DNA from 2 places in the Mesorhizobium sp. M1143 genome. Region 2 is predicted to be linked to the other one. Evidence: predicted binding sites of a transcription regulator. Region 2 holds the regulator's gene; the other holds the start of a gene.
What was found. The regulator PhoB, encoded in region 2, activates phosphate uptake and scavenging genes when phosphate is short. The targets are predictions, from matches to a motif close to TGTCATNNANCTGTCAT.

Region 1: the regulator PhoB is predicted to act here: its motif matches at 2,310-2,326, upstream of NKH35_RS26545 (DUF1045 domain-containing protein).

The regions. Positions count from the first base shown of each region.
Region 1 is NZ_JAMYMJ010000056.1:6,784-11,332, reverse strand. It holds gene iolE (myo-inosose-2 dehydratase) at 61-978, shown strand; gene NKH35_RS26555 (hypothetical protein) at 988-1,236, shown strand; gene iolB (5-deoxy-glucuronate isomerase) at 1,418-2,230, shown strand; gene NKH35_RS26545 (DUF1045 domain-containing protein) at 2,368-3,075, shown strand; gene NKH35_RS26540 (alpha-D-ribose 1-methylphosphonate 5-triphosphate diphosphatase) at 3,111-4,265, shown strand; gene phnN (phosphonate metabolism protein/1,5-bisphosphokinase (PRPP-forming) PhnN) at 4,262-4,549, shown strand, end outside.
Region 2 is NZ_JAMYMJ010000038.1:1,102-5,650, reverse strand. It holds gene pstA (phosphate ABC transporter permease PstA) at 1-654, shown strand, start outside; gene pstB (phosphate ABC transporter ATP-binding protein PstB) at 672-1,496, shown strand; gene phoU (phosphate signaling complex protein PhoU) at 1,538-2,242, shown strand; gene phoB (phosphate regulon transcriptional regulator PhoB) at 2,259-2,948, shown strand; gene NKH35_RS22205 (ROK family protein) at 2,979-4,214, opposite strand; gene xylF (D-xylose ABC transporter substrate-binding protein) at 4,471-4,549, shown strand, end outside.

The sequences.
Region 1 (4,549 bases), on a different contig from region 2:
CGCTGCTTCGCAGCGACCCTCCCCACAACGGGAGGGTGAACAAGAAACCGGAGCTAAAACTTGAAAGCCAAACTGGGCATGTCCCCCATTGCGTGGTGGAACGATGATCTTGCCGAACTCAGCGACGACGTCTCGCTGGAAGAGTGCCTGCGCCAGTCGCGCTCTGCCGGCTTCACCGGCATGGAAATGGGCCGGCGTTTCCCAAACGAGCCCGAAATCATGCTGCCGATCCTGAAAAAGGCCGACGTGACGCTGTGCGGCGGCTGGTTCTCCGGCACGCTGGTCGATGAGGACATGGGCAAGAACAAGGATCGCATCCAGCCGATGATCGACCTGTTCAAGGCGGTGAATGCGCCTTGCATCGTCTATGGCGAGGTCGGCCGCTCGATCCAGGGTGATCGCTCCAGGCCTCTCGCCACGAAGCCGAAATTGTCCAACGACGAGATGAGGGCCTATGCCAGGCGCCTCACCGAATTCGGCGAATGGTGCGCCGAGCAAGGCATGCCGCTGTCCTATCACCATCACATGGCGGCGGTGGTCGAGACCGAGCCGGAGCTCGATGCCTTCATGCGCCATTCCGGCGAAGGCATTCCGTTGCTGCTCGATGCAGGGCATCTCGCCTTTGCCGGTGGCGACGTGCTGCGCGCCATCGACAACCACCACAAGCGCATCAGCCATGTCCATGTGAAGGATGTGCGCATGGGCGTGATCGACGGGCTCGACCGCACAAAGCAGTCCTTTCTCGACGCCGTGGCGCTCGGTGCCTTCACGGTGCCTGGCGACGGTTCGCTCGATTTCGGCGCCATCGTGCAGCGCTTCGCCGACCATGGCTATGAAGGCTGGTTCGTCGTCGAGGCCGAGCAGGACCCGAAAAAGAACCCGCCGCTGAAGATGGCCCACGTGGGTTACAAGGAGCTGATGCGGGTGATGACGGCGGCCGGCTACACGGTCGAGACGCAAGGCTTTCCCAATGCGTAAGCCGGTCCGATGAAGGATTACGAGCACCCGTTCTTCCGGCCGCTGTGGCGGCGCGTTGCCGTCGTCGCCGTCTGCGTGATCTGGGCCGGAATAGAATTCGCCTCCGGCACCCCATTCTGGGGCATCATTGCGCTCGGCTTTGCCGCCTACGCGGTGTGGCAGTTCTTCTATCTTTACAAGCCGGTGGAGGAGAGCAAGGCTGCGCCTGATCGACCGAAGACCGGCGAAGCGAAGGCGGACGCCGAACCGAAGGAATGAAGCGGCCGTGGCTCGGAAGGGCTTGCGGGTCGGACACTCGACACCTGGCGTATCGCCTACGTCGGTGATTGGCCGGAACGTCCCTCGCTTCGTCATCCTAGGGTCTTCGCGACGGAGCTTCGCTCTAGGATGACGAAGTTGAGAGGCCGACCTCGAAGACTTGCGATAGGAGAGACAAAACATGTCGAAACTGCTCGTCAAAGCCGACAAGGGCCATGGCCGCGTCGCCCATGTCACGCCCAAAAGCGCCGGATGGACCTATGTCGGCTTCGACCTGCACCGCCTGAAGCCGGGCGAGACCGCATCCGGCAAGACGCAGGATCGCGAAGTCTGCCTGGTGTTCGTCACCGGCAAGGGCACGGCAAGGGCCGGCGGCCAGGAACTCGGCCTGCTCGGCGAGCGCATGTCGCCCTTCGAGGGCAAGCCGTGGTCGGTCTATATTCCGGAGGGTTCGGACTGGTCGGTCACCGCCGACACCGATCTCGAACTCGCGGTCTGCTCGGCGCCGGGCCTGGGCGGCGGCTTGCCCGTTCGCGTCATCGCACCCGACGACCTCGGCCAGGAGACTCGGGGCAAAGGCACCAACACGCGCTACGTCACCAACATATTGCCCGAGGGCAAGCCCGCCGACTCGCTGCTGGTGGTCGAGGTCATCACGCCCGGTGGCCACACATCGAGCTACCCGCCGCACAAGCACGATCAGGACAATCTGCCGGCCGAATCCTATCTTGAGGAAACCTATTACCACCGCCTCAACCCGCCGCAGGGCTTTGCCTTCCAGCGCGTCTACACCGACGCCGACAAGTCGGGCGCCCGCGAACTGGACGAGGCGATGGCGATCGAGGACGGCGATGTCGTGCTGGTGCCCAAGGGCTATCATCCGTGCGCGGCCTGTCACGGCTACGACCTCTATTACCTTAACGTCATGGCCGGGCCGAAGCGGACGTGGAAGTTCCACAACGCGCCCGAGCACGAATGGCTCATGAAGGCCTGATCGGCCTTCGCTTGCGCCGGAAGAAAAATCGTCGGCTAACGATCCATGGGGTCGATTTGCCTTCGAAAACTCGCATAAGCTTCGTCAATCCGTCATGGAAATCACCTATGGCAGCGGGCTGACGAGGATTTTTTTCGATGCGCTACGCCATCTATTTCACCCCGAGGCAGGACGAGCCGTTGGCGCGGATCGCCGCCAACTGGCTGGGTCGCGACCCCTTTGGCGCCGCCACCAGGCCGGTCGAGGCGGTGGGCGAGCTGTCGGCGGCCGAAGTCGCCTTTCACACCGCATCGGCGCGGCGCTACGGTTTTCATGCGACGCTGAAAGCGCCCTTCCGGTTGGCCGCCAACGAAACCGAAAGCTCGTTGCGCGCGGCGCTGGACGCCTTTGCCAAAGCAACGCCGACGGTCACCATCCCGCGCCTGGTCGTCAGCCAGATCGATGGTTTCTTCGCTTTGGTGCCGGAAGGTCCGCTGCCGCCGCTCAACCGTTTCGCCGATGATGTCGTGCTTAGCTTCGACCGTTTTCGCGCGCCGCTCACCGAAGCGGAAATCGAACGGCGCAGCCCGGATTCGCTGAAACCGGCCGAGTTCCGCAATCTCTGTCAGTGGGGCTACCCCTACGTGTTCGAGACCTTTCGCTTCCACATGACGCTGTCCGGCCGGGCCGGGCCGCAGGAAAGCCAACGTCTGCGCGCGGCAATCGACAGCCTGTTCGCCGATGTGCTGCAGCAGCCGGTGCTGGTGGATGCGCTGACGCTGTTCGTCGAAACCGAACCGGGCGCTCCGTTCATGGTGCTTTCGCATCATGCGCTCGGCCGCCGCGCTGCCCGAAAAACCGCCTAACCGCAATTCGTCCGAGTAACCAGGGACCGCCTGAAATGACCGCCGAAACTGTTCTCCACAACGCCCGCATCGTGCTTGCCGACGAGATCGTCGAAGGGTCGCTCGTGCTGCGCGACGGTTTTATCTCCGGCGTCGACGCCGGCACCGGCCACACCGGCGGGGGCATGGGCGGCGAGGACATGGGCGGCGACTACATCATTCCCGGCCTGGTCGAGCTGCACACTGACCATCTCGAAGGCCACTATGCGCCGCGCCCGAAAGTGCGCTGGAACCCGATCGCCGCCGTCCTTGCCCATGACGCGCAGGTGGCCACCGCCGGCATCACCACCGTGCTCGACGCTTTGCGTGTCGGCATGGACGAGGACGCGGATATTACCTGCGACGACATCCGCAAGCTCGCCGGCGCGATCGAGGACAGCGTCGCGAAAGACCGGTTGCGGGCCGACCATTTCTTGCACCTGCGCTGCGAGGTCTCGGCGCCGGATTGCTTGCGGGCTTTCGCCAATTTCGATGGCGACGAGCGGGTCAAACTGGCCTCGCTGATGGACCATGCGCCGGGACAGCGCCAGTTCGTCAATCTCGAGACCTACGCCTATTACTACCAGCGCAAGCTGAAGCTGACCGATCGCGACTTCCAATTGTTCTGCGAAAAGCGGATGTCGGAATCAGCGAAGAATTCGGGACCGAACCGGGTGGCGATATCAGCCGCCTGCAACGAGCGGGGCATTGTGCTGGCGAGCCATGACGACGCCACATCGGGCCATGTCGACGAAGCGATCGAGCAGGGCGTGCGCGTCGCGGAATTCCCGACCACGCTGGAAGCCGCCAAGGCCTCGAAGGATGCCGGGCTCGGCGTGCTGATGGGCGCGCCCAACGTCATGCGCGGCTCCTCGCATTCGGGCAACGTCTCGGCCCGCACGCTGGCCGGCGACGGCCTGCTCGACATATTGTCGTCCGACTACATTCCCTTCAGCCTGATCCAGTCGGCCTTCTTCCTCGGCGACGTCGTCGAGGGCATTTCCCTGCCGCAGGCGGTTGCGATGGTGTCGAAGAATCCGGCCGAGGCGATCGGCCTAAACGACCGCGGCGTCATCGAACAGGGCCGCCGCGCCGACCTCGTGCGTGTGCGCGTCGACGACCATGTGCCGGTCGTGCGCACTGTCTGGCGCCAAGGGCGCCGGGTCGCCTGATGGTCTCGGCGTCGATCGAGCGCGAACTCAGCAGCGAGGCCTTTCCGCTCCGCAACGGCGTGTTTGTCGCCGTCGTCGGCCCGAGTGGCGCCGGCAAGGATACGGTAATCGGTTATGCCCGCACCTTGTTTGCCGACGAGACGAGGCTGGAGTTCGTCCGCCGGGTCATCACCAGGCCGAGCGATGCGGCAAGCGAGGATCACGACACGCTGGCCGACGCGGCCTTTGTCGAAGCCGAGGCCGACGGCGCCTTCGCCATTTCCTGGGAGGCGCACGGCCTGCGC
Region 2 (4,549 bases):
GGTTCGTTCTACATGATGGTGATCGTGCTGTTGCTGGCGCTGCCGATCGGCGTCGCCGCCTCCATCTATCTGGAGGAGTTCGCCAAGAAGAACCGCTTTACGGACCTGATCGAAGTCAACATCAACAATCTCGCGGCGGTGCCGTCGATCGTCTTCGGTCTGCTTGGCCTTGCCGTGTTCATCAACTTCCTCGGCATGCCGCGCTCGGCTTCCTTCGTCGGCGGCCTGGTGCTGACCTTGATGACATTGCCGACCATAATCATCGCCACGCGCGCCGCCCTTGCCGCGGTGCCGCCGTCGATCCGCTCGGCGGCCCTAGGTCTCGGCGCCTCCAAGATGCAGATGGTGTTCCATCACATCCTGCCGCTTGCCGCCCCAGGCATCCTTACCGGCACCATCATCGGCCTGGCGCGTGCGCTCGGCGAGACAGCACCGCTGCTCTTGATCGGCATGGTCGCTTTCGTCGCCGATTATCCGACGACGCCTTTCGATCCGGCGACCGCGCTGCCGGTTCAGATCTATATGTGGGCAAACGAGGCTGAGCGCGCTTTTGTCGAGCGCATGTCCGGCGCCATCATCATCCTGCTCGTCTTCCTCATGGCCATGAACATCACCGCGATCGTGCTCCGGCGCCGGTTCGAGCGGCGCTGGTAGAAAAAAGGCAATTTGGTATGAACATCATGACCGAACAGTCCCTTGAGAATGCAGTGGGCGACAAAATGAACGCCAAGTCGAACGAAGTGATCAAGATGCGCGGCGACAAGGTCGGCGTGTTCTATGGCGAGAAGCAGGCGTTGTTCGACGTCAATCTCGACGTCCGCCAGAACCAGGTGACGGCGCTGATCGGCCCCTCCGGCTGCGGCAAGTCGACCTTCTTGCGCTGCCTCAACCGCATGAACGACACCATCGATTCGGCGCGGGTGACCGGCAAGATCACGCTCGATGAAGACGACATCTACGACAAGAACATCGATGTCGTCGAACTGCGCGCACGCGTCGGCATGGTGTTCCAGAAACCCAACCCGTTCCCGAAGTCCATCTACGAGAACGTCGCCTACGGCCCGCGCATCCATGGGCTGGCCAAGCGCAAGTCCGACATGGACCAGATCGTCGAGCAGAGCCTGAAGAAGGCGGCGATCTGGAACGAGGTCAAGGACCGCCTGCAGGAGCCCGGCACCGGCCTGTCCGGCGGCCAGCAGCAGCGCCTGTGCATCGCGCGCGCCATCGCCGTGTCGCCGGAGGTGATCCTGATGGACGAGCCCTGCTCGGCGCTCGATCCGATCGCCACCGCCCGTGTCGAGGAGCTGATAGACGAGCTGCGCCAGAACTACACGATCGTCATCGTCACCCATTCGATGCAGCAGGCGGCGCGCGTGTCGCAGCGCACGGCGATGTTCCATCTCGGCTATCTCGTCGAGGAGGGCGCCACCGACAAGATGTTCACCAACCCCGACGACAAGCGCACCCAGGACTACATTACCGGCCGCTTCGGCTGAGCCGTCCGGCGGGTGAATTTTCAGGCACGAGGACCAAGATCATGGGTGAACATACCGTCGCCTCCTTCGATGAAGAGCTCGGGCAGATCAGCAAGCTGATCCGCGACATGGGCGATCTGGCAGGCTCGATGGTCAGCGGCTCGACCAGGGCGCTGCTCAATTCGGACAATGCGCTGGCACAGCGTGTCGTTTCCGACGACGCCATCATGGATGCGCGCCAGCGCGAACTGGACGACCGCGCCATCACGCTGATCGCCAAGCGTCAGCCGATGGCCAACGATCTGCGTGCCGTGGTCGGCTCGATCCGCATGGCGGGCGACCTCGAGCGCATCGGCGACCTCGCCAAGAACATCGCCAAACGCGTCGGCACCGTGGGCTTGAGCGTCACGCCGCGCGACCTCTCGCACTCCATCGACGCCATGGCGCAGCTGGTGCTGATCCAGGTGCAAGGCGTCGTCGAGGAATATGCCGCCACCGATGCGGCAGCGCTTGCAAAACTCAGGAATGACGACGAGCGCATCGACGTCAAATACACGTCCGTGTTTCGTGAGCTCTTGACCTACATGATGGAAGACCCTCGCAACATCACCGCCTGCACGCATCTCTTGTTCTGCGCCAAGAATCTTGAGCGCATCGGCGATCATGTCACCAACATCGCCGAAAATGCGTATTATGTGCTGACCGGCCAGCAACTGCCCGCCAATCGTCCGAAGCAGGACGAGACGGCGATGGCCATGCCGGCCTGATGAGGGTGAACTGCCGATGATCGCGCCACGCATCATGGTCGTGGAGGACGAGGAGCCGCTAGGCGTGCTCCTCCGCTACAACCTCGAATCCGAAGGCTATCACGTCGAGGTGGTGACACGCGGCGACGAGGCCGAGATCCGCCTGCAGGAAAACGTGCCCGATCTCCTGGTGCTCGACTGGATGGTGCCCGCTGTTTCCGGCATCGAGCTCTGCCGGCGCCTTAGAGTGCGGCCCGAAACCGAGCGGCTGCCGATCATCATGCTGACCGCGCGCGGTGAGGAAAGCGATCGCGTGCGCGGCCTGTCCACCGGCGCCGACGACTATCTGGTCAAGCCATTCTCGACGCCGGAGTTCATGGCGCGCGTGAGGGCGCTGCTGCGCCGGGCCAAGCCGGAAGTGCTGTCCAGCGTGCTCAAGGTCGGCGACATCGTGCTCGACCGCGAGTCGCACCGTGTCTACCGCAAGAAGAGCGAGATCAGGCTCGGACCGACCGAGTTCCGGCTGCTCGAATTCATGATGCGCCATCCCGGCCGCGTGTTCTCGCGCAGCCAACTGCTCGACAATGTCTGGGGCGAGACGATCTATATCGACGAGCGAACCGTCGACGTCCATGTCGGGCGCTTACGCAAAGCGGTCAACAACGGCCGCATGCCGGATGTCATCCGTACCATTCGCGGCGCCGGCTACGCGATCAGGGAAGACTAGGATGCTGCGCGTCGCGCCGTTGCCGGCCATTCAGGCGACATGCTTGCCGGATTTGGCCTGAATGCCCGGCGCGAAAATCTCCTGATCGACGAAGCCGAGCGCGCGCATGGCACAGCCTTCGCGGATCAGCGGCAGCTCGTTGGGCTCGGTGTCGAAGGAGATCGATTTCGAGTGCTGGCCGCCGGCGGTCTGGGCGATCGCTTCGCGCAATGCCGGTTCGATCAAGTCGAAGGCGGCGGCGCTGACGCCTACCATGGCGACGGGTGCCGGATCGATCAGCGCAAACAGGCTGCCGAGGCCGAAGCCGAGCGCCTCGCCGGCCTTGCGATAGGCTTCGCGCTCCGGGCCGTCGGTTTCGCGGGCGCGCGCGGCGAGTGCGCGCATATCAGCGTCGCCGATATCGACCGGCTCGGCATCCTCGCCCATCATTTTGGCGCTGCGCCAGATGGCGTAGTTTCCGGCATAGGCCTCGACGCAGCCGCGCCGCCCGCAGCGGCAGAGCGCGCCGCCCGGACGGTGGATCATGTGGCCGAACTCGCCGCCCGAGGAATGGGTGCCGGTGAAAAGTTCGCCTTTCAGCACCAGTCCCATGCCGATGCCGTGCGATAAGAGGATGGCGATAAAATTGTCGCGGTAGCGCTCGGGCTGGCGCCATTGCAGCGCCACCGCCATCATATTGCAGTCGTTCTCCATGGTGGCCGGAATGCCGAATTCCGCTTCCAACATGTCGGCGAAGGCAATGTCGGTCAGTGGCGTGATTGGCGACCACAGCATGGCCCGCGCCTGCGAATCGGTGATGCCCTGGATGCCCATGGCAATGCGGGCGATGCTCTGGACGTCCAGGTCCGGGTCCTCGAGACGCCGCCGGACGATTGCTACGCATTCGCCGATCAGTTCGTCGCGCGGCATGGTCAGCGTGTCGAGCCGGCGCTGTTCTTCCGCGACCACCTGGCCGGCATAGTCGATGACGGTGACGGAGAGGAAGTTCAGCGACAGCACCACGGTCATCACCGCCGCCGCTTCCGGATTGAGGCCAAGGCCGACCTGCGGCCGGCCGCGTTTCAGCGAGCCGGTCTCGCCAGGCTTGCCTTCAATCAGGATGCCTTCTTGAATCAGATCAGACGAGATTGCCGATATGGTCGAATGGCTGAGGCCGGTGGTCGCCGCAATCTCGGTCCGCGACGGCTGGCCGGCCCGGCGCACGGCCGAAATCACCATCGCGCGGTTGCGACGGCGCAGATCGTCGTGGCGGATTCCAACCGACATTTGTTTCCTCCCGGCCTCCTCGCGCCTCATGATAGTGAAGGCGTTCGACGGCACCAGCCAAATATTGGCAGACGCCGGCAGCCCTGTCATTGTTTATTGCGGAGCTCGAAAAAATTCGGCAAGGCCATCAGAAACCATGTTGACAGCGCTTTATCATTGAACCAGTGTTTTTTCGAGGCTCGAAAAAATGGAGCCTCTGTGTGCAGGCCTTCGGGCCAGTTTTGTCGCGCCGCGCGCGGGGCAGGGAGGGTTTATCATGAACAGATTTGCAGCCGCCATGCTGGCGGGCGCCGCCATGTCGCTGACGCTGGTCTCGGTCGCGCAGGCGAAGGACA